Regions from separate parts of the Mesorhizobium sp. M0701 genome, predicted to be linked through region 2. Evidence: riboswitches for the same ligand, from Rfam matches in the RefSeq annotation. Region 2 holds a riboswitch; each other region holds the start of a gene.
What was found. Region 2 has a riboswitch for cobalamin ahead of NKI24_RS10495 (DUF1636 family protein). Riboswitches for the same ligand answer to the same signal wherever they lie in the genome.
Positions count from the first base shown of each region.

Region 1 (10,377 bases), on a different contig from region 2:
GGTGGCCGGCTTCGCACTCGATCGGCAAATCCGCCCTGACGACCGCGGTGATCGAACCGAAAGCCGGCGGCCGCTGGTACGAGATCGGCGAGGATGGGTCACAATGCGATTGGGGCGAGGTTCTCGCCTGGGATCCGCCGTCAAGGCTGACGCTCGCCTGGCGCATTGGAGCCGGCTGGCGCTACGATCCGGCATTGCTGACCGAAGTCGAGATCCGCTTTGTCGCGCTCGGCGAGAACGCGACGCGTGTGGAACTCGAGCACAGGCTTCTGGAGAACATGGGCGAAACCGCAGAGGCGATGCGCGAGGCCTTCGAGTCCGAGGGTGGCTGGAGCGGTCTCCTGGACCGCTATGCGGCTGAGGCCAAGCGCCACGCCGCCTGATCGGGAAGCCGTTAAGTCCAATATCCAGCGAGGCCGTCGCACCGTCGGCCTCGCCGTTTTTGAATCAGTGTCGATCTGCCCATCTGGTTGACCGGGGCGGGGAGATACGCTGCCCTTTACCTGCCGCCGCGAAGGTTTGCAGCGTCGCAGGTTTGTAGAACGTCCTCTCCTCCTACCATCCGGTATGCGCCGCGTCGTTTGGACGCGCGAACGGCGCTGTAGCAATTTGTCGTTGTGCATGGTCCTTTCGCAAAATCGATTCCGATTGTCAGGATCATGGTCTAGACCTGACAGGCACCTTATCCGGAAATCCGATGGCGGGAGGCGCTGGTGGAAGGCCAGGACGAACAGATGACCGGCGCCAGGGCGGCCGAGGAGCGCCGCGCCGACATCTATGACGAGGACGGCGTCATCCTGTCGTCGTTCCTCGCCCAGATCGGTGCCGCGATCGCCGATCGCGATACGCTGACGTTGAAGCGCGAAGTCGACGATCTGCACCAGTCGGAACTCGGCCACCTGCTCGAGGCGCTGCACCCGGAACAGCGACGCGCGCTGGTCGAATTGCTGGGCAAGGATTTCGATTTTTCCGCGCTGACCGAGGTTGACGAGGCGATCCGCCGCGACATCGTCGACAGTCTGCCCAATGCGCAGATCGCCCAGGCGGTGCAGGATCTCGATTCCGACGACGCGGTCTACATTCTCGAAGACCTCGACCAGGAGGACCAGGACGAGATCCTGTCGCAGCTGCCGTTCACCGAGCGGATCAGGCTGCGGCGTTCGCTTGACTATCCCGAAGAGACCGCCGGCCGCCGCATGCAGACGGAGTTCGTCGCGGTGCCGCCCTTCTGGACGATCGGCCAGACCATCGACTATATGCGCGAGGACAACAATCTTCCCGACCGTTTCAGCCAGATCTTCGTCATCGATCCGAGCTTCAAGCTGCTCGGCGCCATCGACCTCGACCAGATCCTGCGTACCAAGCGCTCGGTCAAGGTCGAAGAGGTCATGCATGAGACCAGGCATGCCATCCCGGCCACCATGGACCAGGAGGAGGCGGCACGCGAATTCGAACAATACGATCTTCTGTCCGCCGCCGTCGTCGACGAGAACGAGCGGCTGGTCGGCGTGCTGACCATCGACGACGTCGTCGACGTCATCCAGCAGGAGGCCGAGGAAGATCTGCTGCGCATGGGCGGCGTCGGCGACGAAGAACTCTCGGACAGCATCTTTTCGACCTCGCGCTCGCGCGTGCCCTGGCTGCTGGTCAATCTTTTGACGGCTTTCCTGGCGGCCTCGGTGATCGGCCTGTTCGACCGCACCATCGAGCATATCGTGGCGCTGGCGGTGCTGATGCCGATCGTCGCCGGCATGGGCGGCAATGCCGGCTCGCAGACCATGACGGTCACGGTGCGGGCGCTGGCGACCAGGGACCTCGACATCTACAATGCCGGCCGCATCATCCGCCGCGAAATCGGCGTGGGCTTCATCAACGGCATCATCTTTGCCATCCTGATCGGCCTCGTCGCTGCTGCCTGGTTCCACGATCGCAATCTCGGCGGCATCATTGCGGCTGCGATGATCATCAATATGTTCGTGGCGGCTCTGGCGGGCATCCTTATCCCGCTGCTGCTCGACCGCTTCAAGATCGATCCGGCTGTGGCTTCGGCGGTTTTCGTCACCACGGTCACCGATGTCGTCGGTTTCTTTGCCTTTCTCGGGCTCGCCACATGGTGGTTCGGCGTGCGCTGAACGTCACCTCAATTGACTTTTACGTAAATGCCATGCGAGGCTTTGAAAGGTGCCTTGCCCGCCGATTCTGGTACGCGCCTCGGCGACGGCCAGTTGGAACTCGCGGCGTGGCCGGGGCATTGGAGTGACGATGCGGGAATATTATTCGATCACGGAGCTGACCCGCGAATTCGACGTGTCGACGCGGACGTTGCGCTTCTATGAGGACGAAGGGCTGGTGCAGCCAGTAAGACGCGGCCGCACTAGGCTGTTCCGTCCGTCGGACCGGCATCTCATCCGCCAGATCATGCGCGGCAAGAGGCTCGGCTTCTCGATCAACGAGATCCGCGAAATCATCCAGATGTACAGGGAGCCGCCCGGCGAGGTCGGCCAGCTCAAGCTGATGATCAAGCGCATCGAGGAAAAGCGCGAGGATTTGCGCCAGAAACGCCGCGACCTCGAAGAGACCTTGGCCGAGCTCGACCAGGCCGAGGAATCCTGCGTCGAGCGGCTGGTGGAGCTCGGCGTCACCACATGAGCGCGGCGTCAGCGCCGGCTCAGATCCAGCGCCGTACCCTTTTGGCGTAGTCCCGGTATTTCTTGCCGAATTTGGCCGTCAGCACCTTCTCCTCGCTCTCGATCGTCAGCTTCTGCGTCAGGAACGCCGCGATGACCGCCAGCGGCAGGAACCAGGCGATCCCAGTGACAAAGGCGAGGCTGACCAGCAGCAGCGTGTTGGCGAGGTAGATCGGGTTGCGGCTGACGGCGAAGGCTCCGGTAGTCACCAGATGGTCAGGCACACCGTTCGGGTTGAGCGTCGTCTTGGCGCGGATCATGGTGCGGATTGCCGTGAACCAGAGCGCGGCAACCGCCACCAACCCCACAAGGCCGGCGGCGAACAGGATGTCGCCGAGAAGATCGCCGATCCACGGCAGCGGGTAGAACAGCCCTAGCGCGACGCTGACGATGATGGCAGCGATATAGATCAGCGGCGGCCATGGGATGTGCCCCAGCTTCGGCTGCCCAGGATTTTGCTGCACGGGTTTCGGGTGACTGTCGCTCATTATTGTCCTCCCTCGATTAGCGCGTTCCCGGTTCCGCCGCCTCGGTTTGGGCGGTGCAGGTGCCGGCGAGCTCGCCAATATGCGCCTTCCACTCCGGGGACTGGTCGTTGCTGTAGAGCCGGTCAAGCGAGGCTTCGCCCTGGAGAGTGTCCAGCATGCAGGCACAATAGCTGGAGCAGAACTCGGTGTCGCGTGCCTGCTCGCAGGATATCTGGCAGGATTTCAGAAAACGCACCTCCCTGGTTTCGGCCTGCGCCGGCATGAATTGCGAAAACAGCCAGACCGAGCCGATCAGCACCGGCTGATGGATCAAATAGAAGGCAAGGCTGTGCCGGCCGATGAAGACCAGCGGATTTGCCCAGCGGCCAGGCGCCAAGGCCGACAGCCGCGTCAGCGCGCCGGAGGTGGCGGCGAGCTTGGTAACCGCGATGCCGGCAAGTACGGCGCCGAACCAGGGCAGCAGTGGAACGTAGTCGTTGGAGCGCGGGTTGGTCGCCGACAGGCCGACCCACCACAAAGCCGGATGATCGAAAAGCTCAGATCGCAGGTAGAAAGGCGCGGCAATAGCGAGGGCCGCCACGGCAAGCGTCAGTAGCGCCGGGAGGCGCAGGAACGCCAGGCCGAGCAGGCTGGCGAGCGCGATCTCGTGCAATATGCCGAAGAAGATGAAGCCGTCGGGCGTGGCGATGCGGGTGACCAGCGATATTGCGAGCGCTGCCCCGGCAACCATGGCGAAGCGCTTCCAGAAGCCGGTCCAGCGGATTTTCTTGCCATGGGCGAGATAGAGGCTGATGCCGACCAGGAACAGGAAGCTCGAGGCGATGCAGCGCGCGTAGATTTTCCACCAGCCGAAGGCGGTGAGGCCGGGATCGGTGTAGCCGAAGAATTCGAGGTCCCAGGTGAAATGATAGCTCGCCATGGCAAGCAAAGCGATGCCGCGTGCAATGTCGATAGCGGCGATGCGCTTCGACTTCGGTTGATCCTGAACGGCTGCGCTCGGCGTGTCGATGCTCATGGTCTCGCTGTCTTGGTTCAGCCCCGGCAAGACGACTATCACGGTTGCCACCGTCAAAAGAAGCAGGGCCTTGCGTCGTGTTGGCGCCGGTCGGCATCAGAGCTGCTTTAGGCCAGAGCCGGAAAGCCTTTGGCCGGCGTGCTGGCGTTCTTCGGCCTGGGCGCGGTTTTCGCGACACTCGGCCTGCTGGCGGCGGCCTGCGGCTTCGTCACCTGGCGCTATCTGCCCAAATCGCTTTGATGTGCGAGCGCCGCATGGCGCTCGCGCACCCAGTTGTGGAAGCGGTGCAAGTCGTATTCCTCGGGCATCAGTACGCCGGCCTTGTGGCGCATCGAGCGCAGGCCCATCTGGTTGACCTCGCAGATATCAGCATCCTCCTCCAGCACCTGGGTACCGAAGGCGACGATGTTGTCGATATCCGCGGCCGGATCGGCGAGCGCTTCGCCTCGCGGCGGACGAGCAGCCAGTTGCGATACCAGATGGCCTCGAGATCGCGCTGATAGGCCGCGATGTCCCAATAGGCTGATGACGGCAGCGTCGGCTCGGCCCGCGTCAGGCCCTTGTAGGGACCGCGCTCATTCGGGCTGGGTTGCATGCCGGCTTCCTCCCCATCCGCCAGCCGACACCCGGCTGCGAAAATTGTCAATCGCGGCGCCGGCCGACCGGCTTGGCGAGGCGGCGCATTCGCCACACGATCCGGCGGAATTTGGTTTGCCGGGCGCGGCGATTCTGCCTATAGTCGCTGATGTCGTCGGTTCCGTTTGGAACCAAGAGGGAATGCGGTGAGGGCAAGTTGTTTGCCCAATGCCGTGGCTGCCCCCGCAACTGTGTGCGGTAGTCCTCTCCATATGCCACTGAAGGTTCGCCTTCGGGAAGGTGGGGAAGGGCGCTGATCCGCGAGCCAGGAGACCTGCCGGCGACAGGAAACTGACTTCTATGCCCTCGGGTGGAGGGCGAAAGGACAAGACATGAATACCGCTTCCGTTTCGCTCGGCGCTTCCGCCTCCTCGCAGTCGCGTCTCATGCAGCTGGCGCTTGCTGCATTCCTCGGCATTTTCGTCATGGGCTTTGTCGGCTTCTCGCATATCGATGCGGTCCACAATGCCGCGCACGACTATCGCCATTCGATGGGCTTTCCCTGCCACTGACAAGGGGCTGACATCATGACACTGTTTCGCAACGTCGTGTTCATCGCGGCGATCGCAGGGCTTGTGGCCGGCGTGGCTCTCGCCTGCATGCAAGCCTATGCCACGGTGCCGCTCATCCTGAAGGCGGAAATCTACGAACAGGCCGGCGGCGGCCATGACCATGCCGCGGCACCTGCGGCACCGGCCGAAAACGCCGCGGGCACGACGGCTATGAGCAGCGCCGCGCCGGCACCGGCTGAAGCAATGGCTCCGGCGGAAGGCGAAGGCTGGGCGCCGGCCGACGCTTTCGAACGCTTCGCCTTCAGCGTCGTTGCCAATATCGTCACCGGCATCGGCTTCGCGCTGGTCCTGGTCGCGGTTTCGGAATTCGCCGGCGGCATCGGCAACTGGCGCCAGGGCGTGTTCTGGGGGCTTGCCGGCTTTGCCGTGTTCACGCTGGCGCCGGGCCTCGGCCTGCCGCCGGAACTGCCGGCGATGCCGGCGGCCGACCTTGTCCAACGCCAGATATGGTGGTGGGCAACAGTGGTGGCGACAGCGGCCGGTCTCGGCCTTATCGTCTTCCGCAGATCGCTGCCGCTGGTGGCTCTTGCCGTGGCGTTGATCGTTGCGCCGCATATTGTCGGCGCGCCGCAGCCCAATAGCTTCGAGACGGCGATCCCGGAAGGCCTGCACCACCAGTTCGTGGTGGCGGTGACGCTGACCAATCTGGTGTTCTGGCTGGTGCTCGGCGCGGTCGTCGGCGTGGTGCGCGGACGCTTCACGGGCACGGCGACCAGCCTGCGCGACAGCTTTGCCTGACCGCGCTGCCGGGGCACTGACCCTGGTCATCGGCGGCGCGCGCTCCGGCAAGAGCGCGCATGCCGAGAGCCTGGTGACGGTCGGCCCGCCGCCTTGGAGCTATATCGCCACGGCGCAAGCCTATGACGAGGAGATGCGCCAGCGCGTCGCGCTGCACCGCTCGCGCCGCGGCGCCGGCTGGACGACCATCGATGCGCCGTTCGACCTTGCCGGCGTGATCGAGGCGCTGCCTGATGGCCAGCCGGCGCTGATCGATTGCCTGACGCTGTGGCTGACCAATCACATGCTGGCCGACCATGATGTCGAGGCCGAATGCCGGAGGCTGGCCGATGTGCTGTCGCGGCCGCGTGGGCCGTGGTTCGTGGTGTCCAACGAGGTCGGCCAGGGCATCGTGCCGGACAATGCGCTGGCAAGACGGTTTCGCGACGCCGCCGGTCGGTTGAATCAGGATGTCGCGGCTGTTGCCAGCACCGTGCTTTTGATGGTGGCGGGGCTGCCGCTCAAGGTGAAATGACATGGCTGATACTGTCGATCCCAAGGACGAGGAACGCCACCGCGCCAAGATGGCCAAGCGCAAGGCGGTGCAGGACGCCGAGGTCGCGGCCAAGACGGTCGAGAAGGGGCTGCTGATCGTCAACACCGGACCGGGCAAGGGCAAGACCACGGCCGCCTTCGGGCTGGCGCTCAGGATGCTCGGCTATGGCAAGCGCGTCGGCGTCGTCCAGTTCATCAAGGGCAAGTGGCACACCGGCGAGAAGGACGCGTTTGCTAGTTTTGGCGATCGCGTCGTCTGGCACGCCATGGGCGAGGGCTTTACCTGGGAAACGCAGGACCTGAAACGCGATATCGCGGCGGCCGAGGCCGCCTGGGCGAAGGCGCTCGAGCTGATGGCCGAGCCGTCGATCAGCCTCGTGGTGCTCGACGAGCTGAACATCGCGCTGCGCTACGACTACCTCGATCTCGAAAAGGTGGTCGCGGCGTTGAAGGCGCGTCGCGAAGGCCTGCATGTCGTCGTCACCGGCCGCAACGCCAAACCGGTATTGGTCGAGGCGGCCGATCTGGTCACCGAGATGGGCGTGACCAAGCACCACTTCTCCGCCGGCGTGAAGGCGCAGCAGGGGATCGAGTTCTGAGGGGTGTTGCTGGGGAGGCAGAGGCGCGGTGTCTCGACCTCTCAAGATTTGGGTTCCTCGCCCGCCGCGAAGCGGGGGAGAGGTGGCCGCGCCGCGCCCGGAGAGGGGGCTTTCGTAGAGCGCGGTTCCCCTCTCCGTCTCGGCTTCGCCGAGCCACCTCTCCCCACTTTCGTGGGGCGAGGAACCCAAGCTGGAACTAAGCTGCGAACCTTCAAGGCTGAAGGCGCCCTATTTTGTTCTTGCTTTGTGCCGGCAGCTATGCTACTAATTTCGGTATGGTGCTAATTGGCTCCAACGACCCGTCGCTTGGCGGGTTTTTTGTTTCCGCTCGATCTCGAGCGCAGATCACGCCAAGATAACAACCACCGCGACCACGCCGAACAGCGCGATCAGCAGAAAATCGGCAGTCCGGTAGAGTTTCAGCGCCCGTCGGATGTCGGTGCTCTCGACATCATCGCGCCGGCCGCCTTCGCCCATCAATGCGTCTTCGACCATGACGCCGTCATAGGAACGGGGGCCGGCGAGCGCCAGGCCGAGCGCGCCGGCCATCGCTGCTTCCGGCCAGCCGGCATTGGGCGAGCGGTGTTTTTTCGCATCGCGCCGCACGGCGTGCCAGGCGCCGTTGGCGTCGGCGCCCTTGACCAGAAAAGCGGCGAGTACGATCAGCAGCGCCGTCAGCCGCGACGCCGGCAGATTGATCCAATCGTCGAAGCGCGCAGCCGCCCAGCCGAAGGCTTCGTGGCGCGGGGTGCGATGGCCGATCATCGAATCGGCGGTGTTGGCGGCCTTGTAGGCGACGCCGCCGGCGAGCCCGCCGATACCGAACCAGAAGGCCGGAGCGACGACGCCGTCGGAGAAATTCTCGGCCAGGCTTTCGATCGCGGCGCGGCAGACAGCGGCCCTGTCGAGCTTTTCCGGGTCGCGACCGACGATCCGCGAGACGGCAATGCGGCCCATGTCCAGTCCGCCGCTGTCGAGGGCGTCGGCGACGGCTTCGACATGCTCGGCCAGGCTCTTCTGCGACAGCAGCGACGTCGCCAGGATTGCGGTAACCAACAAGCCGAGGGGAATGCTCCAAAGCAAGGTTTCGAGCCAGAGGGCGAGGGCGGCCGGCACCAGCACGATCACCAGCAGCGTGACGACGCCCCAGCCGCGACGGTGGGCGTCGGAATCAGTGGCGCGGTTGAGCCTGCGGTCGAGAAAGGATATCAGCCTGCCGAACCAGGTGACGGGATGGCCAATGGCATCGAAGAGCCGGGCCGGGTAGCCGAGTACAAGTTCGATGGCCAGCGACAGGAAAGTGATCAGGATCGGCATGAAGGCTCTTGATGGAGTGACGGCGGCAGTGGACCACGGCGGAAGCCTTGGCCGGGCGAGGGCGCTTTTCCCTCACGCGCCGCTGCCTTTCGTCGACCTCTCGACCGGGATTAATCCGCACTCCTACCCGCTTTTCGATTTGCCCGCCACCGCCCTGTCGCGATTGCCGGAAACAGCGCGCGGCCGCGACTTGGCTGAACGCGCGGCAAGCGCCTATGGCGCCCCGTCGGCGGCGAATGTCGCAGCGGCGCCCGGCACGCAGATCTTGTTGCCGCGCGTCGCTTCCCTGGTCAGCCCGGGCACGGCGCTGGTGCTCGGGCCGACTTATGCCGAGCATCGGCGGGCAGCGGCGATCGCCGGCCATGCGGCGGCTGAAGTCGATGATTTCGAAGCCCTGGCGGCGGCCGACCTTGCCGTCGTCGTCAATCCCAACAACCCGGACGGGCGTGTCGTCGAGCGCGAAAGATTGCTTCGACTTGCCGGGACATTACGAGCCAGAGGTGGGCTGCTGGTGGTCGACGAGGCTTTCATGGATGTCGGCCCGCGCAGCGAAAGCCTGGCCGGCGACGTCGACCAGGGCGGCATCGTCGTGCTGCGTTCGTTCGGCAAGTTCTTCGGCCTGGCCGGCCTGCGGCTTGGCTTTGCACTGGCCGATGCGCTGACGGTCGAGCGGCTGGAGGCGCAATTCGGGCCATGGGCGGTTGCCGGGCCGGCGCTCGAATATGGCATAAGGGCGCTTGCCGATACCGGCTGGCAGGCCGGGATGCGGCGCCGTCTGGCCGAGGATGCCGCACGGCTCGATACGCTGTTCGGCCGCTTCGGCGTGCCTGTCGCCGGTGGCACCACGCTGTTCCGCTATCTCAGGCTGGCGAACGCCGCCGGCCTGTTTTCGGTGCTCGGCCAGCGCGGCATCCTGCTTCGGCATTTCGCCGATCGTCCGAATGTGCTGCGCGCCGGCCTGCCGGGAGCCGATGAAGAATGGCGGCGGCTCGAATCGGCACTTGCCGGCTGGGCCTCGCGGCGCGACGATAATGCCAAAGGAGAAACGACCCAATGATCCATGTCTGCTCGCTGTCCAAAGTCGAGGAAACGGTAACGAAGACCGGGGCCGGCCGTCTGCTTTCGCTGCTTGCCGCCGGAACGGAGGTGATGCGACCGGCCTCGATCACCAGGGAAAACCATCTGCATCTGGTCATGCATGACATTGCGGTGGCGCAAGAGGGCATGACGATGCCGGGCGAGGAGCATGTTCTGAACCTGCTCGATTTCGCACGGCAATGGAATCGGTCGCGGCCGCTGGTGGTGCATTGCTATGCCGGCATCAGCCGCTCGACCGCCTCGGCCTACATCATCGCGGCAGCGCTGGCGCCGAAGCGCGACGAGGCCGAGTTGGCCGAGACGCTGCGCGCGCTGTCGCCCACGGCGACACCCAATCCTCGGCTGATCGCAATTGCCGACGCACTGCTCGATCGCAGAGGCCGGATGATCGAAGCGATCCAGGCGATCGGGCGCGGCGCGGATGCTTTCGAAGGCACGCCGTTCGAATTGAAAATCTGAGCCTAAAAACAAATTCCAGGAAAAGTGCGCAGGAGTTCTAGCACACGGCCAAGGGGCGAATGATGATCGGGAGAATTTTGGCCATGGTTGTTGGCGTGGTCTGCGCGACAGGCAGCGCCATGGCCGCGTCCATGCCGGCTCTCAAGTCGATCGACCTGGCAGCGCTCCAAGCCACTGTCGAGGGTTTGGCCAAGGAACTTATGCTGCCCGGTGCCATGGTTTTGCTCAAGACTC
Region 1 is NZ_JAMYPO010000022.1:37,747-48,123, forward strand. Features, by position in the region: gene NKI24_RS20495 (SRPBCC family protein) at 1-383, shown strand, start outside; gene mgtE (magnesium transporter) at 735-2,132, shown strand; gene NKI24_RS20505 (MerR family transcriptional regulator) at 2,263-2,649, shown strand; gene NKI24_RS20510 (methyltransferase family protein) at 2,669-3,175, opposite strand; gene NKI24_RS20515 (heparan-alpha-glucosaminide N-acetyltransferase) at 3,192-4,190, opposite strand; gene NKI24_RS20520 (SRPBCC family protein) at 4,409-4,576, opposite strand; cobalamin riboswitch at 4,926-5,122, shown strand; gene NKI24_RS20525 (CbtB domain-containing protein) at 5,159-5,338, shown strand; gene NKI24_RS20530 (CbtA family protein) at 5,354-6,136, shown strand; gene cobU (bifunctional adenosylcobinamide kinase/adenosylcobinamide-phosphate guanylyltransferase) at 6,129-6,650, shown strand; gene cobO (cob(I)yrinic acid a,c-diamide adenosyltransferase) at 6,652-7,269, shown strand; gene cbiB (adenosylcobinamide-phosphate synthase CbiB) at 7,615-8,586, opposite strand; gene cobD (threonine-phosphate decarboxylase CobD) at 8,585-9,643, shown strand; gene NKI24_RS20555 (tyrosine phosphatase family protein) at 9,640-10,143, shown strand; gene NKI24_RS20560 (serine hydrolase domain-containing protein) at 10,275-10,377, shown strand, end outside.
Region 1: another riboswitch for cobalamin. It lies ahead of NKI24_RS20525 (CbtB domain-containing protein); the one in region 2 lies ahead of NKI24_RS10495 (DUF1636 family protein).

Region 2 (10,377 bases):
CCGCCTCGTTGGTACGCGGCAGGATGCGCATCACTTCGCGGCCCCGGCTATCGACGCGGATCGCCGAGCCGACGGCGTCCATCACGTCGATGGATTCGGTCTTGGTTAGTTCCCACGGCCGTGCCTGGAAGGCGTAAGGTTTGGAGGTCAGTGCGCCGACCGGGCAAAGGTCGATGACATTGCCCTGCAGTTCCGAAGTCATCGCGCTTTCGAGATAGGTGGTGATCTCGGCATCCTCGCCGCGGCCGATCAGGCCGAGCTCGGAGATGCCGGCAATCTCGGTGGTAAAGCGGACGCAGCGCGTGCAATGGATGCAGCGGTTCATGATGGTCTTGACCAGCGGCCCGATATACTTGTCTTCGACCGCCCGCTTGTTCTCGTGGTAGCGCGAGGAATCGACTCCGAACGCCATCGCCTGGTCCTGCAGGTCGCACTCGCCGCCCTGGTCGCAGATCGGGCAGTCCAGCGGATGGTTGATCAGCAGGAATTCCATCACGCCTTCGCGCGCCTTCTTGACCATCGGCGTGTTGGTGAAGATTTCCGGCGGCTCGCCGTTCGGGCCGGGGCGCAGGTCGCGCACGCCCATGGCGCAGGACGCCTGCGGCTTGGGCGGGCCGGCTTTCACCTCAATCAGGCACATGCGGCAATTGCCGGCGATCGACAGCCGCTCGTGGAAGCAGAAGCGCGGCACTTCCGCGCCGGCGTCCTCGGCCGCCTGCAGCAGCGTGTAATGGTCGGGTACAGTGATCTCTTTCCCGTCGACCTTGAGCTTTGCCATTTCGCCTCAAACCCCTGCGGACGTTCCGCAATCTTTCCTTCCGGGCGCAGCCGAGACCGCGCACGATATTGAATTCACTTTTTGGCCCCGGCCAACGCGGCCGCCTGACCGATCCAGCCGTCACGGCCGATGCGGCCCTTCAACGACAGGTAATCTTCGACCCAGGCGATCTCTTGCGGCGTCCACGCGGCGATCTGGGCGTATGTCCAGATGCCAAGGCCGTTCAGCACCTTTTCCAGTTTCGGCCCGATGCCCGATATCGCCTTGAGGTCAGCCGGCTCGGCTGGCCGATCCATCGGCTTGGGCTGCTTGAAATCCTCCGGCATCAGCCCGGCCGACGCATCCGCTGCAACGGTGCTGGCATTCGCCAAGCTCCGCGCAGCGGTGCTCGTGGCAATGTCGGTCACATCGTTGGCGAAGGACTGCGCCTCGGCAATCAGGGTTTTGGTCGCAGCGCGTGCCTTGGTCGAGGAGCTTTTGCCGGTCGCGGAAAAGCGTTCCGTTCGAGCCTCGAAATCCTCGGCGACCGGCTGCCAAAGCCGCTGCGAGGACTCGGCCGCGCCTGAAAGCACGCCCATCCAGATACCAAAGGCGTGGTTGGCAAGGCCGATGCCGAGTGCCGTCATCGCCGCCGCGCCCGCGACAGGATGCGCCAGGAGATTGGCGGCATTGGCCATCTCCTTCGGCATCATCCTGGTCAGATCCTGGTTCATCTTCAACAACGGGTCCATATCGGGCGTAAAATCGTCGGGTGTCGAAAACAGCGACATAGGTGGTCTCCTGGTCGTTTCCGTCTGCCCCGCGCTCGTTTCCTCGTGTCAGACATTCGTCCGCATTTTGAATTCTTCTATTCCGCCGCCGCCAGCACCGGTTCGGCGCGGTGCGCGTTGCGCGAAAACTCGTCGATGCGCCGCTCCACCTCGCCGCGGAAATGCCGCATCAGGCCTTGGATCGGCCATGCTGCCGCATCGCCCAGCGCACAGATCGTGTGGCCCTCGACCTGCTTCGTCACGTCGAGCAGCATGTCGATCTCACGCTTCTGCGCCTCGCCGCGCACCAGCCGTTCCATCACCCGCCACATCCAGCCGGTGCCCTCACGGCAGGGCGTGCACTGGCCGCAGCTCTCGTGCTTGTAGAAATAGGACAGCCGCGCGATCGCTTTCACGATATCGGTCGATTTGTCCATGACGATGACAGCCGCCGTGCCGAGGCCCGATTTCAGGTCGCGCAGCGCGTCGAAATCCATCGGCGCGTCGATGATCTGCTCGGCCGGCACCAGCGGCACCGAGGCGCCGCCCGGAATGACCGCCAGCAGGTTGTCCCAGCCGCCGCGAATGCCGCCGCAATGCGTCTCGATCAGTTCGCGGAACGGGATCGACATCGCCTCTTCGACGGTGCACGGATTGTTGACGTGGCCGGAGATGCAGAACAGCTTGGTGCCGACATTGTTGGGCCGGCCGAAGGACGAGAACCAGGCGGCACCGCGGCGCAGGATGGTCGGCGCCACCGCGATGGACTCGACATTGTTGACCGTCGTCGGGCAGCCATAGAGGCCGACATTGGCCGGAAATGGCGGCTTCAGCCGCGGCTGGCCCTTCTTGCCCTCGAGGCTTTCGAGCAGCGCCGTTTCCTCGCCGCAGATATAGGCGCCGGCGCCATGGTGCATGTAAATGTCGAAATCGTAGCCGGAGGTGTTGTTCTTGCCGATCAGCTTGGCCGCATAGGCCTCGTCTATGGCGCGTTGCAGCGCCTCGCGCTCGCGGATGAACTCGCCGCGCACATAGATGTAGGCGGCGACCGCGCCCATGGCGAAGCCGGCAAGCAGGCAGCCTTCGACCAGCGTGTGCGGGTCATGGCGCAGTATGTCGCGGTCCTTGCAGGTGCCGGGCTCGGATTCGTCGGCATTGACGACGAGATAGCTCGGCCGGCCGTCGCTTTGCTTGGGCATGAACGACCATTTGAGCCCGGTCGGGAAACCGGCGCCGCCGCGGCCGCGCAGGCCCGATGCCTTCATCTCGTTGACGATCCACTCGCGCCCCTTGGCAACGATGCCGGGCGTGTTGTCCCAGGCGCCGCGCGCCATGGCACCGGCCAGCGACTTGTCGAAGCGGCCGTAGATGTTGTTGAAGATGCGGTCTCTGTCCTGAAGCATTGCTCGTTCCTCAGACCGGCTTCTTGCCGGTCGGCCGGCTCCTGTTTCCGGGCGACGGCTTGGCCGCCTTGGCGACAGTCTTCGCCGGTTTGACCTTGGCCTCCGGCGCTTTGAAAGCAGACGCCGGCTCGGCCTTGTTCTTGGGGCCCTTGCGCTGTTTCGAGACGTCCTCGACCTGCGGTTCGGCCTTGTTGGCATTGGCGGCCGAATGCAGAGGCGCTGCGACGCTCGCCGCCCTTTCCGCCGCGGGCGCGACTTTCGTCGCCGACGGCGATTTCAGCGCCGGGTTGGTCTCGACCGCGTCGGTCTTCGGCTTGCTGGCATTCGAGGGCGCAACCGGCGCCGGCGCGGCAGGAGCAGTTGGCGGAACTGATGCTGCGACGGCAGCCGCCGGCTCTGCATCCTTGGTGGCCTTGGTCGCCGCCCTGGTTTCCCGGTCGCGGGTCGCCTTGAGGATCGCCTTTTCGCTCTTGAGGGTCGTCAGGCCACTGGCCGGCTCAGAGGTGATGCGGCCGTTTTGCGGTCCTGGCGTCACCGAAGCACCTTTGCCGGCGTCATAGAGGTCGATGATCTCGGCAAGCCGCTCCGGCGTCAAATCCTCATAGGTGTCCTTGAATATCATCACCATCGGTGCGTTGACGCAGGCGCCGAGGCATTCGACCTCTTCCCACGACAGCGTGCCCTTGTCGTTGGTGTGGAATTGGTCGTGATGGATTTTCGAGCGGCACACATCCATCAGCGCTTCCGAGCCGCGCAGCATGCAGGGCGTGGTGCCGCAGACCTGGATATGAGCGCGGGTGCCGACCGGATTGAGCTGGTATTGCGTATAGAAGGTGGCGACTTCCAGCCCACGGATATAGGGCATGTCGAGCATGTCGGAGATCGTCTCGATCGCCGCCTTGGTCACCCAGCCTTCCTGTTCCTGCGCCAGCATCAGCAAGGGAATGATGGCGGACTGCTCGCGCCCCTTCGGATATTTCTTGATCCACTGCTTCGCCGCCGCCGCATTCGCCCGGTTGAAGGCGAAGGAGGCTGGCTGGAGGCTGGCTTCTGCGAGACGACGGACTGACATTACGATTTCGCTTCTATGTTTCTACTGGTTAGAGTTGTAGGCGCGATAGCAATCCTCGGATCGCCCCAAAACGCATACGAACTCTTCATTTCCACGCTTCAGGCGGATGTATCCGTCATAGCGGCTATACACCCAAGCTATTGGCTTGCAACGATATTCTTCGGGGATCAATGACGCTACGAGGTTGTCATGAACCGCGCAGTTGGACGATGTCGACGGCCGGCCATGGACAAGAATGCCCTCATCCATTGCTGGGGTCTGGGTGCTCAAGCCACGGACTGTAAGCAGATCGCCTTCTGCAATAAGCTTGAACCCCTCTTTGAGAAGATCGGCCGACGAGAGACCCTCACGGGACCCAGCAAGCGACACTTCAGCGGAAGCCGCAAGGCATGCCGCGGCCAGAAACGCCTTTGACGGTCGAGCCATTCCCATCATCACCGATCGACCTCACCAAACACGATGTCGAGTGAACCCAACACGGCGGTGACGTCGGCCAACATGTGGCCGCGACACAAAAAGTCCATGGCCTGGAGATGCGCGAAGCCGGGCGCGCGCAGCTTGCAGCGATAGGGCTTGTTGGTGCCGTCGGAGACGAGATAGACGCCGAACTCGCCCTTCGGCGCCTCGACCGCCGCATAGACCTCGCCGGCCGGCACGCGGTAGCCTTCGGTGTAGAGCTTGAAATGATGGATCAGCGCTTCCATCGAGCGCTTCATCGCCGCGCGCTTCGGCGGCACCACCTTGCCGTCAAGGTTGGACACCGGCCCGCTGCCCTCCTTACCGAGCAACAGATCGACGCACTGGCGCATGATTTTCGCCGACTGCCGCATCTCTTCCATGCGCACCAGATAGCGGTCGAAACAGTCACCGTTCTTGCCGATCGGAATGTCGAAATCCAGCTCGGCATAGCATTCGTAGGGCTGCGATTTGCGCAGGTCCCACGGCGCGCCCGAGCCGCGCACCATGACGCCGGAAAAACCCCAGGCCCAGGCGTCGGCCAGAGACACCGTCGCGATGTCGACATTGCGCTGCTTGAAGATGCGGTTGCCGGTCAAGAGTGAGTCGAGGTCGTCGACCGATTTCAGGAATGGGTCGATCCACTTGCCGATGTCCTCGATCAGCTTCTGCGGCAGATCCTGATGCACGCCGCCGGGGCGGAAATAGGCCGCGTGCATGCGCGAACCCGAGGCGCGCTCGTAGAACACCATCAGCTTTTCGCGCTCGACGAAGCCCCACAGCGGCGGCGTCAGCGCGCCGACATCCATCGCCTGCGTCGTCACATTGAGGATATGCGACATGATGCGGCCGATTTCCGAATAGAGCACTCGGATCAACTGGCCGCGCTTCGGCACCTCGATGCCGAGCAGACGCTCGGCGGCAAGCGCAAAGGCATGCTCCTGGTTCATCGGCGCGCAATAATCGAGCCGGTCGAGATAGGGCACGGCCTGCAGATAAGTCTTGGCCTCGATCAGCTTTTCCGTGCCGCGGTGCAACAGCCCGATATGCGGGTCAACGCGATCGACGACTTCGCCGTCAAGCTCCAGCACCAGGCGCAAAACGCCGTGCGCCGCTGGATGTTGCGGGCCAAAATTGATGTTGAAGTTGCGAACGGAGGTTTCAGCCATTTACTGCTTTGCCTTTTCATCCCCCGGAAGCACGTAATCCGTACCTTCCCACGGAGACAGAAAATCGAAATTGCGGAATTCCTGCTTGAGCTCCACTGGCTCGTAGATGACGCGCTTGGCTTCGTCGTCGTAACGCACCTCGACGAAGCCGGTCAGCGGAAAGTCCTTGCGCAGCGGATGGCCTTCAAAGCCGTAATCGGTCAGAATCCGCCGCAGATCGGGATGGCCTGAAAACAGCACGCCATAGAGATCATAGGTCTCGCGCTCGAACCAGTCGGCGCCGGGATAAATCCCGGTGATCGACGGCACCAGCGTCTCTTCGTCGGCCTGGACCTTGATTCGGATGCGGATATTCTGTCTCGGCGACAGCAAATGATAGACGACGTCGAAGCGCTTCGCCCGCGATGGATAATCGGCGCCGCAGACGTCGATGATCGAAATGAACTGGCATTTCGGGTCGTCGCGCAGGAAGGTCACCACCTCGATCAGGTCGCGCGGCTCGACCGAGATGGTGAGTTCGCCATAGGCGAACACCGCCGCGCCGATCCGGCCGATCAGCTTCTCGCCGAGATAGGTCGAGAGGTCATTCAACGCCTGGGTCATGCCGCTCACCGCTCGATCGTGCCGGTGCGGCGGATCTTCTTCTGCAGCAGAAGGATGCCGTAAAGCAGCGCTTCGGCGCTCGGCGGGCAGCCGGGCACGTAGATGTCGACCGGCACGATGCGGTCGCAGCCGCGCACCACCGAATAGGAATAATGATAATAGCCGCCGCCATTGGCGCAGGAGCCCATCGAGATGACGTAGCGCGGCTCCGGCATCTGATCGTAGACCTTGCGCAGCGCCGGCGCCATCTTGTTGGTCAGCGTGCCGGCGACGATCATGATGTCGGACTGGCGCGGGGACGCGCGCGGCGCGACACCGAACCTCTCCGAGTCATAGCGCGGCATCGAAGTATGGATCATCTCGACGGCGCAGCAGGCGAGGCCAAAGGTCATGAACATCAGCGAGCCGCTGCGCGCCCAGGTGATCAGCGCCTCGGTCGAGGTGACGAGAAAGCCCTTGTCGGCGAGCTCGTTGTTGATCTCCAGGAAGAATGGATCGTCGGACCCGACCGGCCTGCCGGTGTTGGGGTCGATGAGGCCCTTGGGCTTCGGCGCGACGAGCGTACCGGAACTGTCGTTCAATCCCATTCCAGCGCTCCTTTTTTCCATTCATAGGCAAAGCCGATGGTCAGCACCGCCAAAAACACCATCATCGACCAGAAACCGAGCATGCCGATCTGACTGAACGACACCGCCCACGGAAACAGGAAGGCCACCTCCAGATCGAAGATGATGAACAGGATCGACACCAGGTAGAAGCGGATGTCGAATTTCATGCGGGCGTCGTCGAACGAGTTGAAGCCGCACTCATAGGCCGAAAGCTTTTCCGGATCGGGGTTGCGATAGGCCACCAGGAAGGGTGCGGCGAGCAGCGCCAGTCCGACGACCAGCGCCACGCCGATGAACAGGACGATGGGCAGGTACGAACTCAACAATGCGTTCATTCTGCAGCTTTCCGTTGCGGCCAATCCACTCTGATTACAGCACCGGACCCACTTGCGGAAGCGTGACAGTTTAACCACTGAACCGTTTTAAGGGGGCTCTATGCTGCAACGCGGCGAGGGTTAGCGCAGCGCTTTCGGCGAAGCAAGTCAAACCTTGTTCAAATCGCGGTGCTGGACGGCATATCCGGGAAAACTGGTCCGATCCGCTCCTGTTTGATTTCCTTCACTTTTTACTCCACTTTTCTCTCCTGACATGGATGCCGCCAAAACCCTGCTAGCATGGCACGGAATCGCAGGTCATTTTCTCTGTCCAAAATCGTCCGGATGCCGCCTTCATGAAGGAAAAAATCTCGCTTGCCATGGCCCGCCGCATTGCGCTGGCGGCACAGGGATTCAATGACCCGCGCCCCACCGGCACGCCTGACCGCCGGCATCTGGCCCGCGTGCTTGCCCGTACCGGCCTGCTGCAGATCGATTCCGTCAGCGCCGTGGTGCGCGCCCACTATATGCCGCTTTATTCGCGGCTTGGCCCTTACAAGCTGGCGTTGCTCGACAACGCCGCCGTCACGCGCAAGCGCATGGTCTTCGAGTATTGGGCGCATGAAGCCTCGTTCTTGCCGGTCGAGACCTATCCGCTGATGCGCTGGCGCATGCAGCGGGCCGAACGCGGCGACGAAATGTACAGCGGACTGGCCAAATGGGGCCGCGAGCACGCCGCCTATATCGAAGACATCTATCGCGAGGTCGCCGAACGAGGCCCGATCGCGGCGTCGGCTTTCGAAGGCCAGAAGGGTTCGGGCGGCTGGTGGGGCTGGAGCCATGCCAAGCATGCCTTCGAGTGGCTGTTCTGGGCCGGCCGCATCACCACGGCGCATCGCCGCGGCTTCGAGCGGTTCTACGATCTGCCGGAGCGCGTGCTGCCGCCGGCGGTACTCGCGCTACCGGTTCCCTGTCCCGAGGATGCTCACCGCGAATTGCTGCGCATCTCGGCCCGCGCCCACGGCATCGCCACGGCAGGCGACCTGCGCGACTATTTCCGCCTCTCGCCCGCCGACATCAAGGGCCGCATCGAGGAGTTGGTCGAGGCCGGCGACCTGTTGCCGGTGAGCGTCGAAGGCTGGAGCAAAACAGCCTATCTCCACAACGACGCCCGTTTGCCGCGCAGGATCGAGGCGCGCGCCTTGCTCGCGCCGTTCGATCCCGTCGTCTTCGAGCGGTCGCGCACCGAGCGCTTGTTCGACTTCCACTACCGCATCGAGATCTACACGCCGGCCGAAAAGCGCCGGTATGGCTATTATGTGCTGCCATTCCTGCTCGGCGACAGCATCGTCGGGCGCGTCGACCTCAGGGCCGACCGTCCGGCCGGCGTATTGCGCGTCCATGCCGCCTATGCGGAGCCCGGCGCCCCGCCACAAACCGCTGCCGAGCTTTTCGAAGAATTGAAGCAGATGCAGGGCTGGCTCGGCCTGGAACGCATCGAGGTGACCGCTGCCGGCGACCTCGGCCGGCCGCTCGCGGATATCGCCGCGGCATAGACGTGCGTTGACACGACTGCCTCCACAAGCCTAAATCCGTTCCAGACGGTCCCCTGCCCGCAACGGCAGGGGCCAAGAGGGAATGCGGTGCGAAATCTCGATTTCAAATCCGCGGCTGTCCCCGCAACTGTAAGCGACGAGCCTCGGCCGAAAACCACTGGGATATTCCCGGGAAGGCGGCACCCAGGCGATGACCCGCGAGCCAGGAGACCTGCCGTCTAGGACATAAGAATCCGATCGCCTGGCGGGTTTTCCGGGCAAGGAGCCTGATTTGGAACGCGACAGCAGTTTTCCGGCTGAGACAGCGGATTTATTGTCCGGCCATGGTGATTCCCCGGCCGGCGTTACCGTCATCGTCTGCTCGTCCTGCCGTGACGAGACCGGTTCGGACGCTCATCCGCGCGCCGGCGAACTGCTCGCAGAGGACACGCGCCGCGCCGCTTCCAGCGAAAACATCAAAATCCGCACCGTCGAATGCCTCGGCAATTGCAAGCGCCGGCTCAGCGCGGCCATGCTGCGCGACGGCTGCTGGAGCTACGTCTTCGGTGATCTGACCACGACCAGCGGCGCCGATCTCGTCACCGGGGCAAAGCTGTTCGCCACCTCGACGGATGGGCTCATTCCATGGCGCGGCCGTCCCGATTGCCTAAAGCGCGGCCTCGTTGCCCGCATCCCTCCCCTTGACCTTCTGAAGGACTTGATATGACCGCTGCCTCCCTTTCGCGCGTTCCCTGCACCGTGGTCACCGGATTTCTCGGCGCCGGCAAGACGACATTGATCCGCCATTTGCTCGAAAACGCCAAAGGCAAGCGGCTGGCCATCATCGTCAACGAGTTCGGCGACATCGGCATCGACGGCGAGATCCTGAAGGGCTGCGCCATCGACACCTGCCCCGAGGAAAACATCGTCGAGCTGGCCAATGGTTGCATCTGCTGCACCGTCGCCGATGATTTCGTCCCGGCGCTGGACCAGATCCTGTCGCTGACGCCGAGGGTCGACCACATCCTGATCGAGACATCCGGCCTCGCTTTGCCCAAGCCGCTGGTCCAGGCCTTCCAGTGGCCGTCGGTGAAAAGCCGCGTGACGGTGGACGGCGTCATTGCCGTGGTCGACGGACCGGCGCTGGCTGATGGCCGCGTAGCCAACGACATGGACGCCCTGCAGGCGCAGCGCGCGCAGGACGAGACGCTCGACCATGACGATCCGGTCGAGGAAGTGTTCGAAGACCAGCTCGCCTGCGCCGACCTGATCATCCTGTCGAAGAGCGACCTGATGGACGCAGCCGGCGCGGCCCGTGCCAATGCCGTCATCGGCAAGCACGTTGCGCGGGCGGTGAAGATCGTACCGACTTCGCAAGGCAAGGTCGACCCGTCGGTGCTGCTCGGCCTCGGCCTCGCCGTCGAGGACGACATCGAGAACCGCAAGACCCACCACGACGACGAGCTCGACCACGAACATGACGATTTTGACTCGTTCGTCATCGACATCGCGTCCGTGTCCAACCCGGACGAGCTCGCACAACGGGTCGCCACGGCGGCGGAGGAAGAAAACGTGTTGCGCGTCAAGGGTTTCGTCGAAGTCGGCGGCAAGCCGATGCGGCTCCTGCTGCAGGCCGTCGGTCCGCGCGTCAACCACTATTACGACCGCGCCTGGACCGCTGAAGACGACC
Region 2 is NZ_JAMYPO010000008.1:74,380-84,756, forward strand. Features, by position in the region: gene nuoG (NADH-quinone oxidoreductase subunit NuoG) at 1-778, opposite strand, end outside; gene NKI24_RS10455 (helix-hairpin-helix domain-containing protein) at 853-1,548, opposite strand; gene nuoF (NADH-quinone oxidoreductase subunit NuoF) at 1,626-2,930, opposite strand; gene nuoE (NADH-quinone oxidoreductase subunit NuoE) at 2,941-4,002, opposite strand; gene NKI24_RS10470 (NADH-quinone oxidoreductase subunit D) at 4,437-5,627, opposite strand; gene NKI24_RS10475 (NADH-quinone oxidoreductase subunit C) at 5,628-6,230, opposite strand; gene NKI24_RS10480 (NuoB/complex I 20 kDa subunit family protein) at 6,236-6,817, opposite strand; gene NKI24_RS10485 (NADH-quinone oxidoreductase subunit A) at 6,808-7,173, opposite strand; gene NKI24_RS10490 (winged helix-turn-helix domain-containing protein) at 7,509-8,708, shown strand; cobalamin riboswitch at 8,738-8,941, shown strand; gene NKI24_RS10495 (DUF1636 family protein) at 8,980-9,414, shown strand; gene cobW (cobalamin biosynthesis protein CobW) at 9,411-10,377, shown strand, end outside.

Region 3 (10,377 bases), on a different contig from region 2:
TTGAAGCGATCCGGAAGCATTCGACAGCCCAGTCGAGATAGTCTTTCCAGTCAGACTGGCGCAGTGGCAATCCTTCGCGAAACGCGGCCTCATCGATCTGGATCATCCTTGCGCCGGACCATTCGAGATCCGTCACTTCGTCGCGGATGGCAAGCGCGATCTGGCGGCATGCCTCGGAGCGGGGTACGTCGTCGCGAACAAAAGACCAGTTGAGAATGGTCACTGGGCCTGTGAGCATTCCCTTCACAGGGTATTCCGTAAGCGACTGGGCGAATTGCCACCAGCGCAGCGTCATCGGATTGGGCCTCGATACGTCGCCGAAGATGATGGGGGGGCGCACGTAACGCGACCCATAGCTCTGCACCCAGGCATGCTGGGTGAAGGCGAAGCCGGACAGCTGCTCGCCGAAATGCTGTACCATGTCGTTTCGTTCGAACTCACCGTGCACCAGCACGTCCAGCCCGATCTCTTCCTGCCAGCGAATTGCAGCCTCGATCTCCTTCTTCAGGAAGGTCTCGTAGTCGACATAGCTCAGCTGGCCCTTCGCATGAGCGGCCCGCGCCCTGCGTACCTGCGGCGTCTGCGGGAAGGACCCGATGGTCGTCGTCGGGAACGGCGGCAGCCCGAGCGTGCCGGCCTGGACTCTGGAGCGCTCGGCAAAAGCGCTCTCTCGTCGCTTCATGCTGTCGTCAATGCTGGCGATCCGTCCCTCAACAAGCGGGTCATGGATCTTCGTGGATGTCACGCGAGTGGCGGCAGCCTCGGCAGACGCTTTCAACGCGCCTGCCACCGCATCCCTGCCTTGAGTCAGGGCCCGGGCCAGCAACACCAACTCGTCGGTCTTCTGGGCCGCGAAGGCGAGCCACGACCTGATGTCCGCGTCGAGTTCGGTCTCCATGCGCAGGTCGATCGGCACGTGCAGCATCGAGCAAGAAGGCGCGATCTCGACGCGGTCCAAGGGCCAGCCGGCGACGATCGGTTTGATGCGGTCGAGAATGGCGGGCAGGTTCGCACGCCAGACGTTGCGGCCATCGATCAAGCCAAGCGAGAGCACCAGATCCTTCGGTGCGAGCCGACCCACGGTTTCCAGTTGCTCGGGAGCGCGCACGAGATCAATATGCAGCCCGGCCAGGGGCAGAGAAACCGCGGTTTCGAGATTGTCTCCCAGCGGCCCGAAATACGTAGCCAGCATGATTTTCAACTCGGGCGCGGCTTTCGACAGCTGGCTATAGGCGAATTCGAACGCAGCTCGTTCGTTCGGGTTCAGATCGAGGACAAGCGCTGGCTCATCGATCTGCACCCAGTCGGCTCCCGACAGCTTCAGCCTCTGCACGAGTTGCTCGTAGACGGGCAGCAGCCGCGGCAGGAGCGCGATGGGATCGAATCCTTCGGCAGGCGATTTCGCCAGCTTGAGGAAGGTGATCGGTCCAAGGATGACTGGGCGTGTGTGAATGCCGAGAGCTTTAGCCTCGAGGAAGTAGTCGACCGGTTTCGTCGACGAGAGGGCGAACGTCTGATCATCGTCGAGTTCCGGCACAATGTAGTGATAATTGGTGTCAAACCACTTGGTCATTTCCATCGCGGTTACATCAGGCCCATGAGCCGCGTGCTGGTGACCAGCGTGTCCACAATCCTCCGTCTGACCCTGGTTGCCGCGCGCCATTGCGAAGTAGATGTCAAGTGGGACCTCGCCGCTATTCCAGCCGTAACGGGATGGAACGGCGCCGACCATGGCTGCGGTGTCGAGCACATGGTCGTAGAGCGAGAAGTCGTTCGACGGGATTTTCGACACGCCGCGATCGTGCTGCTCCTCCCAGCTAGCGGCACGGAGCGCCTTCGCCGTCGTGAGAAGGTCGGCGGCGGAAGATTTTCCGGACCAGTAACTTTCAAGCGCGAATTTCAGTTCTCGCCGACGACCGAAGCGCGGCACGCCGAGCGTTGCTACAGGAATTTGCTGAGAGACAGTCATGCCATACCCCGATGGTTGGGGCGTCGGTGACAAGGAAGGCGCTAGCGGGCCGGCACGAACGCCAGGCTGCAGCGGCCACCGAGACACCCCGCCCGTGGACGTAATTCGCCGTGGCAGGTCTCCTGGCTCGCGGGGTCATAGCCTCTACCCGTCTTCCCAAGGCTATTCGCCTCAGTGACATGAGTGGGGTTGGCTCGCCGCTAACAGTTGCGGGGGCAGCGCCGGCATCGCACCGGCTTCCCTCTTAGCTCCGCTGCGGCAGCGCCGTACGGAGAACCACGACTCGGGAGACAATTACAACAGTTCGCTTCTTTGTCAACGCCGCATAAAGAAATGTTTATGTCGTTATGTTAAATTTCCGTTGGCATGTTCCCATAGGTCGCCTCGAAAGCGAAAACTGTGGGAGCCTTGAGCGGCCGGTAAATCAAAGCAATGACGCACATCGCTCTTCGCCAGGAGGATAGGAGTTCGTCGGCTGCCGGCGGCAAACATACCGGCAAGCGCCGTGGTGCTGCTTCCCGCATCATGCGAACGCCACCTCGGCATCGAACTTCGGCTCCGAGGTTCCGACCGCTTCTTTGGTGATCTGCTCGCGACCACATTCGACTCCATGGCGAGGCTGTTGCCCATGTGGAAGGTGTTGGCCGTGATGCCCTCGGTGGCACGACACAACGATTTCGAGGGGAGCACCGGAGGCCCGGTATAGCGGCGTGTTGCGAAGGGTCGAGGCCAACGTTCTGCTCGTTCGCAGCCACCGGCTCAAGGTAACCCGGCTCAAACCACCGGGCCAGCTCAAGTCCTGTCCAAATGAGGCCTGAGCGGCAAATCGTCGTGCACGCGCACGGTTTGGCGTTCGATCTTGTGATGCGTCTTGGGCGGGCAATCGCCACGGTGCAGCGCTTCCAGGCGCGCAACGATTTCGCCGTCATCCTGGGTCTGCCTGTTGTTGTGGCGAACATACTCGACCCAGGTTGGCACATGATAGCACTCGGTCCATAGTTCTGGCTTTTCCAGGTCACGCAGCAACGCCCATTGTCTGGCGCCATCTCGCAGCCGGGCTTTTCGCCACGATGTCATCACACTGAGAAATTCTGGGACATCTCTCTGATCGATACGATAATCGACCATCACCATGATCGGACCGCTTCGTGGCCGCAGGTCAAGTTGCAGCGTCGGTTCGCTGAACTTGTTGGTCGGATCCAGATTGAGCGTTTCGAAATCCGGCTGACGCAGAACGATCCCCATCAGTCCACCAATCACAAGAACCACGCTGGCGACGAGGAAGGCTCCCGAAACACCTTGGACATCCGCCAGTTCGCCCCAAAGCCAGCTTCCCGCCGCCATGCCGCCGTATGTGGCCGTCTGATAGAGAGACAGGGCGCGTCCAACCACCCACCGCGGCGCCGAAAGCTGCACTGTGACGTTAAACAGCGAGAATGATTGAATCCAGGCCGCACCGGCTGGCATGAGGAGCAGACAGCTCAGCCAAACGTGCTCGCTCCATGCCAGAAAGAAGCAGCTGATCGCCAATATAAAGAACGCACCGCGAATGACCCATTCGTTGGAGAGAACTTCTCGGACCCGCCCGATGAGGAGCGCGCCGCAAATCGCTCCCAAGCCGAAGAAGCCAAGCATCACGCCGTAGGTGACCGCGGTCCCTTTGACCTGTTCGCGAGCAACCAACGGCAGGAGAGCCAAAATGACAACGGCGGTGAGGCCGAAAATGAAACTCCGGCACATCACCTTGAGAAGGTTCGGCGACAAGAGCACGTAACGGAAGCCCGCCGCCATCGCACTGCCGAAAGCCTCCCGCGGCAGCGCTTGTCGTGCCCGTACGGCTTTCCACCGCAACAGCGCAGCGATCAGAGCGAAGTAGCAAAAGACGTTAAAGAGGAACGCGAAGGCCGCACCGGCTGTGGCCACGATTATGCCGCCAATCGCCGGCCCGATGCTGCGCATGAGATTGTAGCTCATGCCGTTGAGCGCAACCGCGCTAGGCAGGTGTTCGCGAGGCAGGATATCCCCCATCGAGGCTTGCCAAGAGGGATCGTGCAATGCCCAACCACAGCCGATCAGGAAGGTGAGACCCAGAAGGATCCAGGGTGTCATTTCCCCCGCATAGGTCAGGAACGCCAGGAAGGCGGATACGCAGACCATCAGCAGTTGCGCAGTCAACATGATCCGGCGACGGTCAAAGTTGTCCGCGAGCGCTCCCGCCGCGAGGGAGAAGATCATGTAGGGGAGGGTGGTCGATGACTGGACGAGCGCCACCATTCCATGGGAGGTGGCGATGCTGGTCATCAGCCAAGCCGCCGCCACACCTTCCACCAGGGTGCCAAGGTTCGAAACGAGTGCAGCCGACCATAGCGAACGGAAGGTCTTGTGCTGAAAAGGAACGAGTGAAGATGTTCTCTTCGCCATTGTGGGAAGCTTCGGGATCGAGCGCGGGGCTGGATTTGGTTCGCCTCACTCAACCATGGCCTCGCCGTACAAGCCAAGCTGCCACAGTGGCGCGCCTGCTAACCCAGAAAACTTGGCGGCCTTACAGGCATGCGCAGGACGCGCGAAGCCGCTCAAATCTCCCCAGATGGGTCAGCCATCGAAGACCGGCATCACTTGCCCGTTGAGCGGCTATACGATAATGCTCCGCGCTAAGCAGGAAGCGCCAAAAATTCGAGCGGCGACTTCATTCTCCTATTCAGGAAGGAACTATGAGGCGGCAGACGCGACCATTCACCGTGGAAGTCAAACAAAAGCGCAATTATCAAAAATCCGCACGTTCCATCTGGGGCAATTTCGACATCGCCGCGGCGATGGCCGAGACAACAAAGGAAGTCGAGCCGTTAAATCGTCAGCTTGTTGACTCTACTGTAGTGGCCCTTGATGCTGAACCTTTGCAAAAACCGCGAGTGGAGCATTTCATGGCCAATCCCCTGGAAACCGAGTCAGCAGTAGTTCCTAGCGCACCGGCAGACAAAGCGGAAACGCCAAAACCGAAGACGAGAGCGCGGCGGTCGAGGAAGCCAGAAGCTGAGGCGAGCGCGCCTGCCCGCAAGGAGGGCGCCAAGCCGATATCCGCGACCACTGAAGCACCGCCGTCAGCGCGAACAGGCCGAAAGAGCTACTCCGCGAAGGATCGTGCCCAGAAGCTGGCGCAGATCGAGACCTCGATCGGCGGCGGCGCTACTCTCAAGAGCGCGGTGAAGCAAGCCGGCATCTCGGAACAGACATATTATCTTTGGAAGAAGGCCTCGGCGCCGGCGGCGGACAGTGACGGGCTGAAGGATCTCGTCGCGCTCGAGGAAGAAAACAAGCGGCTAAAGAGCCTGCTTGCCGATCGTCTCCGCAAGGAGAATGCGGAACTGAAGAAAAGGCTCGGGCTGGATTAAGGAGGGTGGGCAGCTGGTTCTTGGCTCGCCACCTACAGTAATCCCGCCTGCTCCGCCTCTCGGCGCAGATTCTGCCGTGGCCTTGGGCCGATCTGCTGGATGACCAGTCCGGCCGCCAGCGAGCCGAGATCGCCGCAATCCTTGAGGCTGCGGCCTTGCGTGTAGCCGTAGAGGAAGCCGGCGGCGTAGAGGTCGCCGGCGCCGGTGGTGTCGACCAGCTCGCGGATCCTGGTCGCATTGATGGTCACGGTCTCGTCGCCGCGCACGATCACCGAGCCCTTTTCCGAGCGGGTGACGGCGGCGATCTTGCAATCCTTGCGGATCTGCGCCAGCGCCTCGTCGAAGGACGCGGTCTGGTAGAGCGACTTGATCTCGTGGCTGTTGGCAAAGACGATGTCGACGGTGCCGGAGCGCATGAGATCGAGGAACTCGTCGCGGTAGCGGTCGACGCAGAACGAGTCCGACAATGTCATCGACACTTCGCGCCCGGCGGCATGGGCGAGCTTCGCCGTCTGCCTGATCGCTTCCTTGGCGCGCGGCGGGTCCCATAGATAGCCCTCGAAATAGGTGACCGCGGCGCCCGACGCCTTGTCGGCCTCGACGTCCTCCGGGCCGAGCTCGACGCAGGCGCCGAGATAGGTGTTCATCGAGCGCTCGCCGTCCGGCGTGACGAAGATCATCGAGCGCGCCGTCGGTGGCTCGCCGCTGAGCGGCCTGGTGTCGAAGGCGACGCCCTGGGCATGGATGTCATGCGCGTAGATTTCGCCGAGCGCGTCGTTCGAGACCTTGCCGAAGAAGGCGGCGCGGCCGCCGAAGCTGGCAACGCCCGCCGCCGTGTTGCCGGCGCTGCCGCCCGAGGCTTCAATGGCCGGGCCCATGCGGCTGTAGAGCAGTTCGGCGCGCCTGGTGTCGATCAAATTCATCGCGCCCTTGATGATGCCGTTGGTCTCCAGGAACGCCTCGTCGCACTGGGCGATGATGTCGACGATGGCATTTCCGATGCAAAGCACGTCATAATCCGGCATCAATGTCTCCGCCAAAACTCTGCCGGCTTCTTGCCACCCCGGCCGGGCGCGGGTCTGGCCAGTGGGAATGGGCTTTCTCGCTTGCCAATCCGTTCGGCGCCAGCCCTCACGGGGCGGCAAGTCCTGCCTCGCGACGCAATTCGTCGGCCCTGTCTGTCTTCTCCCAGGTGAAGTCAGGCTCTTCACGGCCGAAATGGCCATAGGTCGCGGTCTTGCGGTATATAGGGCGTAAGAGATCAAGCATCTTGATAATGCCCTTCGGTCTGAGATCGAACAACTCAAGAATGAGGCGCTCGATCCTTCTTTCCTCAACCCTCGCTGTCCCGAACGTGTTGACCATGACAGAAACCGGACTGGCCACGCCGATTGCGTAAGCAAGCTGCACCTCGCAGACGTCCGCAAGTCCGCTAGCGACGATATTCTTTGCGACATACCGGGCCGCATAGGCAGCTGAGCGGTCAACCTTGGACGGGTCCTTGCCCGAAAAGGCGCCGCCGCCGTGACGACCCATCCCACCATAGGAATCGACGATGATCTTGCGTCCAGTGAGACCGCAGTCGCCGCGCGGCCCGCCGACTACGAACCTCCCCGTCGGGTTGACCAGAATTCTTATGCCTTCCGTCTCCAGGTGGGTCGGCAGGACAGGCTTTATGATTTCCTCAATGACGCCCTCGCGGACCGTCTCTTGCGAGACCTGCTCGTCATGTTGGGTCGATACGACGATGGTATCAAGGGCGACCGGGCGCAACCCGTCATAGCGCACTGAGACTTGGGATTTCATGTCAGGACGCAACCAGCCAAGCTGTCGTGCTTTCCGGACATCTGCCTGTCGTTTCGTCAAGCGATGAGCGAGCTGGATCGGCAAAGGCATTAGAGTATCGGTTTCGCGGCATGCGTAGCCGAACATGAGGCCCTGATCTCCCGCTCCCTGCTGGAGGTCCTGCCCTCGTCCCTCGTCAACGCCCTGGCTAATGTCGGGCGATTGCTCGGTGAGTGCATGAACGACGGAGCAACGCCGGCCGTCAAAGCCGACGGCCTCATCGTCGTATCCAATATCGAGAATTGTATCGCGCGCAACTTGGCTATAATCCACCCGCGCATCGCTGGTAATCTCGCCAGCCAGAACGACTATCCCTGATTTTACCAACGCTTCACAGGCGACGCGCGCCTTGGGATCGGTGCGGAGGATGGCATCGAGGATGGCATCCGAGATGTTGTCGGCCAACTTATCCGGGTGTCCCGCGCCAACCGATTCGGAAGAGAACACGAACTGCCTAGCCATGAAATGCCTCACTTCGGGTGTTGGAGTTGTATGGGGCATTTTGCTTAGCCCACCTTACCTGTCGGGGATGCCCGGGACCTCGAACGCAGCGCACGAGTCGGCAACGTCTCTTCGCAGGGAGGCATGGAGATCTTCGTCGTCTGGCTCGCCAGAGGACGGAGTCAATGAAGCGAGCAATTTGCACGGTTTCCACATCGCGCATGCCCATTGACGTCACTGCTGGCGCCCCCAGGCGAATTCCGCTTGTGACCGCCGGATCCCGCGGGTCGCCAGGCACCATGTTAAAGTTTGTGATGATGCCTGCCTTTGCTAGCCGCTCGGCATAGGCCTTGCCCGATAGTGGTCGATCGCGCAGATCAAGGATCAGCATGTGATTGTCCGTCCCCCCGGTAACCAGGTCATAACCTCGCTCGATCAGTGCCTGTGCAAGAGCCTTGGCATTCTTGACGGTCTGTTGGCCGTGGCTTCGGAAGGACGGGTTCGCGGCTTCGTGCAAGGCAACTGCTAGCGCAGCGATAACATTCATATGGGGGCCGCCTTGCAGTTGAGGGAAGACAGCGCGATCTATTCGTCTGGCGAGATTGTATTTGCCCTTCGAATGATACAGCGCTTGATAGCGATCTTCATTCCTTGACAAAATGAAGCCACCGCGGGGACCGCGGATCGATTTGTGGGAGGTGCTGCTGACCACGTCGCAATGGCGCACGGGATTCGGGTGCGCTCCCGCGGCAATCAGGCCGCTGATGTGCGCAATGTCGGCTACGAGATAGGAGCTCGCTTCCAGGGCGATTTCTGCCATTGCCGCGTAGTCAAAGACACGCGGGTAAGCAGTTCCGCCGACCCAAATGAGCCGCGGCCGTTCCCGCTTGGCTGTCTCGCGCAAGCGGTCATAGTCAATCTGCTGTGTCTTTTCATCTAGTCCATAGGGGACGCGTTGATAGTCAGTTCCGGAAAAGTTGATGGCCCAACCATGAGTCAGATGGCCCCCTTCCGGAAGGGGCAAGCCCATGACTTTGTCACCGGGGCTCAAAAGCGCACGATAGACAGCCTGGTTGGCCGGCGAGCCGGAATAAGGCTGGACGTTGGCATGCTCGCTGCCAAATAGTGTTTTCAAGCGCTCAATGGCTAGATTCTCAAGCTCATCAACGACCTCATTTCCAGCGTAGTATCGCGCACCGGGGTACCCCTCGGCGTACTTGTTCGTGAAAATCGAGCCGTTCGCTTCCAGCACGGCCGAGGACGCAAAGTTCTCTGAGGCGATGAGCTTAAGGGTCGTCCGCTCCTGCCGCTCCTGTCTTAGAAGCAGTTCGTGAACGCGGCAATCAACCGCCGCCAAGGAAGACTGCCCGTAGGTGTCGGGCTGTGCGATCGCGCCGTCGGCGGAGTTGTCCATGATAGCTTCGCGCTCCAATTGGATGACCTATTTCACGGTCAAGCATGCGGTCCCCTTCGGCCGCGTGTCTCGTACCGCTTCGAGCCGTTGAAGGTCTCGTTTGTGATAGCCATCGCCGTGGGGCAGGAGATCAACCAACAATTGAACCAGCCCGCCGTCCTTACCTCCTGTTTTGAGATTGTACGAGCACCACGGACGTTGTTCGTTGCAGTAAAGAAAGTCGGCTCTGGCCAGCAGCCGAACGTGTCGCACAACGTGCTCACGACGCAGACCCAGAATCTCCGCTAGCTGGCAGACAGTTAGGTCCGCGTGCGCGCAAAGGCCTAGAATTCGAAGGCGATCTAAATGCGCTGCCGTCCGTAGGCGACTGACCAGTGTCAGCATTGGTCACGACCAAGCCACTTGGAAAGCCTGGGCACTCGTCCTACTGAATTTGTCATTTCGCGTTCTCCACAGATGTTGCAGCTTTCGAACCAAATAATATGGTTGCTTGTCCACCGACCGGACAATCTCGGTGGCCGTGAAGATACTGTTTTGAGCCGATATGGCTGTGTCGAACAAACAAGATGGGCGCTCTTCTTGCCATTGCCTTTAGCCGAAATTGCACGCAGTTCGGCGGGTCGGAGAATAAGCCACGGTTCGGACCCCACTGACTCAAACGTTGCAATAAGCCTACCATTCACAGCGAACCGGAGTTGCTAAGAGTCTATGAATTTCCTTGAAGGATCTGTTGCAACGTTTGCGCAGCCCGGTCTTGCTCCCGGCTTGCAGCGGTCAATCTCGTGCAGACTGACCGTGATGCAAAGATGACAAGGAAGGTTCGCTTTCAATCCGATCTTCTTCCTGGCCAAGTAGTTCGTAGTCTCATAACTGTGGCCTAGACAAAAGGAGGGCTAATCAGCGAGGTATGATGTCGTTAGCGTGGTTGGGCCACCAGCAGGTCGACGCCAAGATCGACACGCGCAATTTCCCGCGCTACGAGAATGTCAGTGACTGCACGCTCTTCCTCGGGCGGTCTGGCTGCGCCGTCTAGAATCTGAATGCGTCTCGCGCCGACCCGTTCAGCAATGAGCTGTTCGGCTTGCCGCATTGACGGCGAAGCAAGCTCAAGTACGTTTTCGCGCATCTCACGCGCCGCCTCGCCGACTTCCGCAAAACGCTTCTCGGCGAACTGCTCCTTAAAGAGCGCAGCGAGATCATCAAATGTTTGAACTTTGGTGGGCTTGGGTTTCGAGCAAAAATATCCAGTTGCCAGTCCAGGTTTATAGGCAAGGCTGTGCGCTTTGTCGTCTGGCAAGGGCCCAATATCCCCTGGTGAG
Region 3 is NZ_JAMYPO010000058.1:20,331-30,707, reverse strand. Features, by position in the region: gene metE (5-methyltetrahydropteroyltriglutamate--homocysteine S-methyltransferase) at 1-1,969, opposite strand, end outside; cobalamin riboswitch at 2,065-2,265, opposite strand; gene NKI24_RS32350 (MFS transporter) at 2,762-4,390, opposite strand; gene NKI24_RS32345 (transposase) at 4,681-5,358, shown strand; gene NKI24_RS32340 (adenosine kinase) at 5,391-6,383, opposite strand; gene metK (methionine adenosyltransferase) at 6,490-7,665, opposite strand; partial or broken gene glyA (serine hydroxymethyltransferase) at 7,720-9,058, opposite strand; gene NKI24_RS32325 (hypothetical protein) at 9,975-10,377, opposite strand, start outside.
Region 3: another riboswitch for cobalamin. It lies ahead of metE (5-methyltetrahydropteroyltriglutamate--homocysteine S-methyltransferase); the one in region 2 lies ahead of NKI24_RS10495 (DUF1636 family protein).